2 regions of the Kitasatospora sp. NPDC048365 genome follow, and region 1 is predicted to be linked to the other one. Evidence: riboswitches for the same ligand, from Rfam matches in the RefSeq annotation. Region 1 holds a riboswitch; the other holds the start of a gene.
What was found. Region 1 has a riboswitch for FMN ahead of ACGFX4_RS32870 (riboflavin synthase). Riboswitches for the same ligand answer to the same signal wherever they lie in the genome.
Positions count from the first base shown of each region.

Region 1 (3,395 bases):
GGGCAGCTTGAGCCGGTCGAGCTCGTCGCCGGTCATCGGGACGCAGATCACGCCGGAGGAGTAGCGGATGGTGAAGGCCATCAGCTCGGGCGTGGCGGCGGAGGCGGCGAAGACGATGTCGCCCTCGTTCTCGCGGTCCTCGTCGTCCACCACGATCACCGGGCGGCCGAGGGCGATGTCGGCGACGGCGCGCTCGACGGGGTCGAGGACCAGCTCGTCGCGGGTCGGGTCGTCAGTCATGCCAGGGCCCCCTTCGGGCTGGTGACGGTACGGGTACGGGCCTTCGTCCACCAGCCGGCCAGGCCGAGCAGGACCAGGACGAAGTAGATGGAGAAGGTGAGCGCGGAGAAGACGTACCCGTGGGTGTACGAGTACGGGACGCCGATCAGGTCGACGGCGATCCAGGCGAACCAGAACTCCACCCAGCCGCGGGCCTGGGCGTACATCGCGGCCAGCGTGCCGACGAAGATGTACGCGTCCAGCCAGGGCGCCCAGGAGAGCTTGGGGAAGGCGGTGAAGAGCTCGGCGACGGCGAGGGTGCCGAGCGCGGCGCCGCCCACCAGGACCGCCCGCTCGCGCCAGTCGGCGAAGCGCACCGCGATCTCGCCGGTGTCCCGCCGCCCGCGGCGCCACTGGGTCCAGCCCCAGACCGCGGCGGTGATCACGATCAGCTGCTTGCCGATCAGGCCGGGGGCCTGGCCGCCCCAGTACGCCGCGATCAGCACCGCGCCGGCCAGCAGCTGGAGCGGCCAGCTCCACACCGAGCGGCGCCAGCCGAGGGCCAGGGCGCCGAGGCCGATCAGGTTGCCGATCATGTCGGCCCACTTCACCTGCTCGCCGAAGGCGGTGAACGCTATGCCGGTCAGCCAGCTCATTCGGTGCCTCCGGCGAGGGTGTCGGGGAGGGTGCGGGTGTCGAGCAGCCGCTCGACGTACTTGGCGAGGACGTCCACCTCCAGGTTGACCGGGTCGCCGACGGACTTGGCGCCGAGCGTGGTCAGTTCGAGGGTGGCCGGGATGAGCGAGACGGTGAAGGAGTCCAGGGCCGCCTCGACCACGGTGAGGCTGACACCGTCGACGGTGATCGAGCCCTTCTCCACCAGGTAGCGGGTGATGGACTGCGGGAGCGAGAAGCGCAGCACCTCCCAGCGCGGGTTACCCTCGGCGTCCAGGTCGCCGGGCTCGCGGGAGAGCAGGGCGCCGGTGGCGTCCACGTGACCCTGCACCAGGTGGCCGCCGAGCCGGGCGCCGAGCGCCATGGCACGCTCCAGGTTGACCCGGGAGCCGGGCTTCAGGCTGCCGAGGCTGGAGCGGACCAGCGTCTCGCGCATCACGTCGGCGCTGAACTCGCCGGTGGCCTTCGCCAGTTGCTCGTTGTCGTCGAGGACGGTCAGGCAGACGCCGTTGACCGCGATCGAGTCGCCGTGCCGGGCGTCGGACACCACGACCGGGCCACGCAGGCGGATCCGCGAGGAGTCGCCGATCTCCTCGATGGAGACGACCTCGCCGAGCTCTTCGATGATGCCGGTGAACACCCGGGTTCTCCTCGCGCTGGTAGGGCGCGGACTCCGGGGCGGCACATGGGAGTTGACACGGACAGGCGGTACGCGCGGCAACGGGACCGCTCCACCTCCGGGCGTCGTCGCCGCGGAAGGGAGTTCTCCCGTTCCGTTCCGCGCAGGCACCCCGGGAGGGGCCTGCGGTCGTACCTGGTCCGTCGCGCACGCCTCCCATCCGGACTTTAACCGTCGGTCCAGGAATTTCACCTGGTCAACCGGCCGCTGGCTGCGGACGGGTCGCGGACTGTAACCGCCGGTTCGGATTTTCACCGACCCCGGAGTGCGCTGAACGTCACTGCTACTGCTGCCAGCATTCTGCCACGCCGGGCACCGCAGCAGGAGGGATGTGTCATGTGGTCTGTTTCACGCCGCGACCGCCCGGTCACGGGGAATAGCCGGCCCCGCCCGGGCGCGACACATCACCGGACCGGGCGCACCCTGGGAGGAGCGAACGAGCGACCCCGCACGGAGGTGTGAGCGCGATGCCCATGTTCATGGATGTCCACCACGGGATGACCGGCATCACCGAGGAGCAGTTGAAGGCGGCGCACCAGGCCGACCTGTCGATCGAGGGCGAGGAGGGCGTGCACTTCCAGCAGGCCTGGGCCGACCCGGAGTCGGGCACGGTCTACTGCCTGTCCAACGCCCCCAGCCGGGAGGCCGTGCAGAAGATCCACGAGCGGACCGGCCACCCGGCCGACGAGATCCACCCGGTGCCGCTGGTGGTCTGAGCGCCGGCCCACAACCCGTTCCCCGACGATCGCCCGTCGGCTAGATTGCCGGTACGTGACGACGACTCCGCCGCAGACCGGCTCCCTGTTCGACGCCCTTCGGTCCACCGCCGTCCGCGACACCGCGCGGCTGCGGGAACTGTACGAGCGGCCCAGCGACCTGGTGAGCCGCAAGGCGGTGGACCGGATCCACGACGCGGCCCGCCGCTTCATCGCCTGCGCCTCCCTGGTCTTCGTGGCCAGCGCCGACGCGGACGGCCACTGCGACGCCACCCCGCGCGGCGGCCCGGCGGGATTCGTCGCGGTGCTCGACGAGTTCACCGTCGCGATCCCGGACGCCACCGGCAACAAGCGGCTCGACACCCTCCACAACATCGTCTCCACCGGCCGGGCCGGACTGCTGTTCGTCGTCCCCGGCCGGGAGACCACCCTGCGGATCAACGGCCGGGCCTGCGTCTCCGACGACCCGGAGCTGCTCGCCCGACTCACCCCCGTCGGCAAGCCGCCGCGCAGCGCGATCGTGGTGGCCGCCGAGGAGGTGTACCAGCACTGCCCGAAGTCCTTCCTGCGCGGCAACGCCTGGAAGCCCGAGCGGTGGCTCGCCCCGGACGCGATGCCCAGCTCCGCCGAGATCACCCTCTCCCACCTGCGCGACCCCTCGCTGACGATGGAGGACATCGTGCAGTCCGAGCGGGAGTCGCTGCTGTACCGGTACGAGTAGCCGGCACGAGCAGCCGGTACGAGCAGGACACCCAAGTAGTTCTTCGAGCCACCATAGGTCCGACTTATGGCCCCATAAGCCGGACCCCCGTACCGCCCGGACACCGGCGGCGAAAGGCTGGGCCCGTCCCCACCAGCCCCAGCCGAAGGAATCCGCCCATGCCTCGCCCCGTCCGGGTCGCGATCGTCGGTGCCGGCCCCGCCGGGATCTACGCCGCCGACGCGCTGCTGAAGTCCGAGCTCGCCGCCGACCCGGGGGTGTCCATCGACCTGATCGAGCGCCTCCCCGCGCCCTTCGGCCTGATCCGCTACGGCGTCGCCCCCGACCACCCGCGGATCAAGGGCATCGTCACCGCCCTCCACCAGGTGCTCGACAAGCCGCAGGT
Region 1 is NZ_JBICYJ010000043.1:68,105-71,499, forward strand. Features, by position in the region: gene ACGFX4_RS32860 (bifunctional 3,4-dihydroxy-2-butanone-4-phosphate synthase/GTP cyclohydrolase II) at 1-240, opposite strand, end outside; gene ACGFX4_RS32865 (nicotinamide riboside transporter PnuC) at 237-875, opposite strand; gene ACGFX4_RS32870 (riboflavin synthase) at 872-1,534, opposite strand; FMN riboswitch at 1,718-1,845, opposite strand; gene ACGFX4_RS32875 (SCO4226 family nickel-binding protein) at 2,041-2,289, shown strand; gene ACGFX4_RS32880 (MSMEG_1061 family FMN-dependent PPOX-type flavoprotein) at 2,345-3,010, shown strand; gene ACGFX4_RS32885 (FAD-dependent oxidoreductase) at 3,169-3,395, shown strand, end outside.

Region 2 (3,395 bases), on a different contig from region 1:
TGCTGGACTTCGGCATCGCCTCCATCGTCGACGGCACTCGGCTGACCCGGACCGGCGGCGGCCCCGGCACCCTCACCTACATGGCGCCCGAGCAGTTGGACGACGGCGCGGTCGGGCCGTCCGCCGACATCTGGGCGTGGGCCTGCTGCGTGGTGTGCGCCGCCCACGGCGCCAGCCCGTTCGCCGCGACCAGCACCGGCGCGGTGATCCGCCGCATCGTGGACACCGGGCCGGAGCCGCTCGCCCTCGGCGCCGTGCAGGCCCTCGACCCGGCCCTCGCGGCGGTCGTCACCCGGGCCCTGACCTCCGACCCGGCGGCCCGCCCGGCGGACGGCGCGGCGCTCGCCGACCTCCTGACGGCCCGTCCGGGCCCGTCGGCGCCGCTCGCCGACGCCGTGCGCGACCAGATCACCCAGGGCTGGCGCACCCTCGCCCTCTGAGCGCGCCCGAGTCGCCACCGCCTACGATGGCCGGGCCGCTCCGCCCGTGACGACTCCCGAGGTGACTGCCCGATCGCCGCCGACCTTGCGACCCTCCTCCGGGACGCCCTCCACCTGCTCGACCGCCCGGAGCTGCTGCCCCGGGAGTTGGACAGCCACGCCACCAGCACCGTCGACGTCGTAGGCCGCCCGAGCATCTGCCTGGTCGCCACGGCGGACGGGCCGGTCGTCGTCTGGTCCTCCTTCGGCAGCTACGAGGAGCGGATGACGGCTTCGCTCGCCGTGCCGTACCTCGCGCTGCACCTGGAGTCCTCGTCCGCCCACTTCCACGTCGGCCAGCCGGCGCTGGTCCGGGTCCGCAGCCACCTGCAGCTCGTCGCGGAACTCCGTCCGGAAACGCTGGAATCTGCCGCACAGTTGGCGGCGGCTCTGCTGGCCTACCTGGACCATCAGCAGCGAGTGCACGACCTCGTCACGGCCGCGCTCCGGCCCTGACCGCCGCCACCGCTCCACCTCGTCGACACGGCGGAGCGGTGGCGGAGCCGCCGGGTCAGGAGGCCGGCTCGGTGTCCCTGCGGTAGGCGGCCAGGTCACCGACCGAGATCAGGGCGAGCCCGTCGCGTTCGGCGAGCGCCCGCAGGTCGTCCGGGCGGGCCATCGACCAGTCCGGGCGGACCACCTCGCACATCGTGGTCACACCGGACAGCCCGGCCAGCCGGGACAGGTCGACCGCCGCCTCGGTGTGCCCGTCGCGCTCCAGCACCCCGCCGCGGGCGGCGCGCACCGGGAAGACGTGCCCGGGCCGGGCGAAGTCCGCCAGCCGGGCCGCCGGGTCGGCCAGCGCCTGCACAGTGCGGGCCCGCTCGTCGACCGGGATGCCGGTGGTGCCGCCGGCGACCAGGTCGACGGAGACGGTGAACGCGGTGCCGTGCAGCCCGGAGTTGTCCTCCGCCATCTGCGGCAGGTCCAGCTCCTCGCACCGCTCGTACGGCACCGCCGCGCAGACCACGCCGGAGGTGTGGTCCAGCATGTACCGCATCGCGGTCTCGTCGGTGTACTCGGCGGCCACCATCAGGTCGCCCTCGTTCTCGCGGGACTCGTCGTCGAAGACGAGGACGAACTCCCCGCGCCGGAAGGCCTCGACCGCCCGGGCGACCTGCTGGAGGCGGTCGGTGGGGGTGGTGGTGGTCATCGTGGTTGCCATCTGCTCTCTCCTGAGGTCGGGAATCCCGGTGGGGATTCACTGATCTGCGAGAGAACGCGGCCATGCGGGAGGGCGCGTGCGGGCGCACGACGGCCCCCCAGCCATGGACGGCGCCGCACCGGATGTCTGCCCGGATGCGCGGACGCCGTTCCGGGGGAATTGAGCGAGCAGCACGTCCGCACGGCCGGTGCGCCCGCAGGGGAGCCGGCCGGGTCGGACGACAACTCGCCGCGCACTGCCTTCCATCCGGACTTTCACCGTCGGTCCTGGAGTTCCACCAGGTCAACCGGCCGATGGCTTCGGCCGGGTCGCGGACTTTCACCGCCGGTTCGGAATTGCACCGACCCCGGAGCGCGCGAACACTCAGCGACGATCATGGCACACCGGAGGCCGCCTGAGGATGTGTCAGTCGGCACACGCCCGGGCGCGGGTCAGCCGCCAGACCTGGTCCTCGCCGGTCTCCGCCGGGGCGTGCCGTTCGGCGGGGCGGCGCAGGTGGACGGTGAAGCCGAGGCGGGCCGGGACGGCCCCGCTGGCCAGGTTCGCCGGGTCGTGGACGATCTCGACCCAGTCGACCTCGGGGAGGCGGAAGGCCTGCGCGGCCACCGCTCGGGCGGCCCGGGTGACCAGGCCCCGGCCGGTGGCGGCGGGGTGCAGCCAGTAGCCGATCTCCCGGCTGTTGTCCGGGGCGCCCTCGCCGCGGAACAGCTCGATCGCGCCGACGATCGCACCGTCCAGCACGATCGCGTAGCTGTACGCCTGCCCGCTCTCCCACTTCTCGCCGCGGCGCGCGAGGAACTCGGCGGTCCGCTCCGGGGTGTGCTCGGTGGTCCAGGCCATCCAGGGCGCCAGATGCTCCAGCGACTCGTCGATGACCCTGAGGAACTCGGGCAGGTCCGCCTCCTCGAAGCGGCGGAGGGTCAGGTCGTCGAGGTCGATCACCGGCTGAGGAAGGTCCATCCCGAGAGGATCGTGGGCGACCCGCGCGCCCTGCAAAGGAATTTCCGCCCTGGTGCCGGCCGTCCCCCGTCAGGGGTGCGGTGCCGGGGCGATCCGCAGGGCCGCCCAGAGGTCGAGGCGGTCCTGGAGGTGCAGCAGGTTGCGGCCGGTCAGCTCCTCGATCCGCTTGACCCGGTAGTGGACGGTGTTGACGTGGATGCTCAACGCCTCGGCGGTGCGGGCCCAGGAGGCGCTGTGTCGGAGGAACGCGTCCAGGGTGTCCACGAGCGAGACCCCGTTGGCGCGGTCGTGCTCGACCAGCGGGGCGAGCAGCCGCCGGCGGTAGGCGGTGGCGACCTCGGCGGGCAGGCCGCGCAGCAGGGTGTCGACGGAGGTCAGGTCGCAGCTGCGGCCGACGGCGCCGGGCGGGCGGGTGCGCAGCGCGTAGTCGGCCTGGACGAGGGCCGCGCGGAGTTCGGCGGCGCGCGGCTCGACGGTGGGGCCGATGCCGAGGCTGACCCGGCGGCGGCTGGTGAGCCGGGCCTCCAGGCGCGGGAGAACCCGGGCGAGGGTGGCGGCGACGGCGGCCTCGGGTGCCGCACACAGGGCGATCGCGCCGCCGCGCCCGTCGGGGGCGGCGAGGAACGGGGCGTCCGTCAGCTCGTGCAGCGCCTCGGCGAGGGCGGCGGCCGTCCAGGTCTCGGCGGTGCTGTCGATCCGGGCGGCGACCGGGGTGAGCGGGTGGTTCAGCGGGAGGCCGGAGTGGGCGAGGGCCCGTTCGGCCTCGGGGTCGGTGGATCCGCCGAGCAGTT
Region 2 is NZ_JBICYJ010000005.1:173,193-176,587, reverse strand. Features, by position in the region: gene ACGFX4_RS07065 (serine/threonine-protein kinase) at 1-440, shown strand, start outside; gene ACGFX4_RS07060 (hypothetical protein) at 588-935, shown strand; gene ribB (3,4-dihydroxy-2-butanone-4-phosphate synthase) at 991-1,644, opposite strand; FMN riboswitch at 1,873-2,003, opposite strand; gene ACGFX4_RS07050 (GNAT family N-acetyltransferase) at 2,050-2,604, opposite strand; gene ACGFX4_RS07045 (PucR family transcriptional regulator) at 2,674-3,395, opposite strand, start outside.
Region 2: it holds a riboswitch for FMN, as region 1 does, so the genes downstream of both, ribB (3,4-dihydroxy-2-butanone-4-phosphate synthase) here and ACGFX4_RS32870 (riboflavin synthase) in region 1, are expected to answer to the same signal.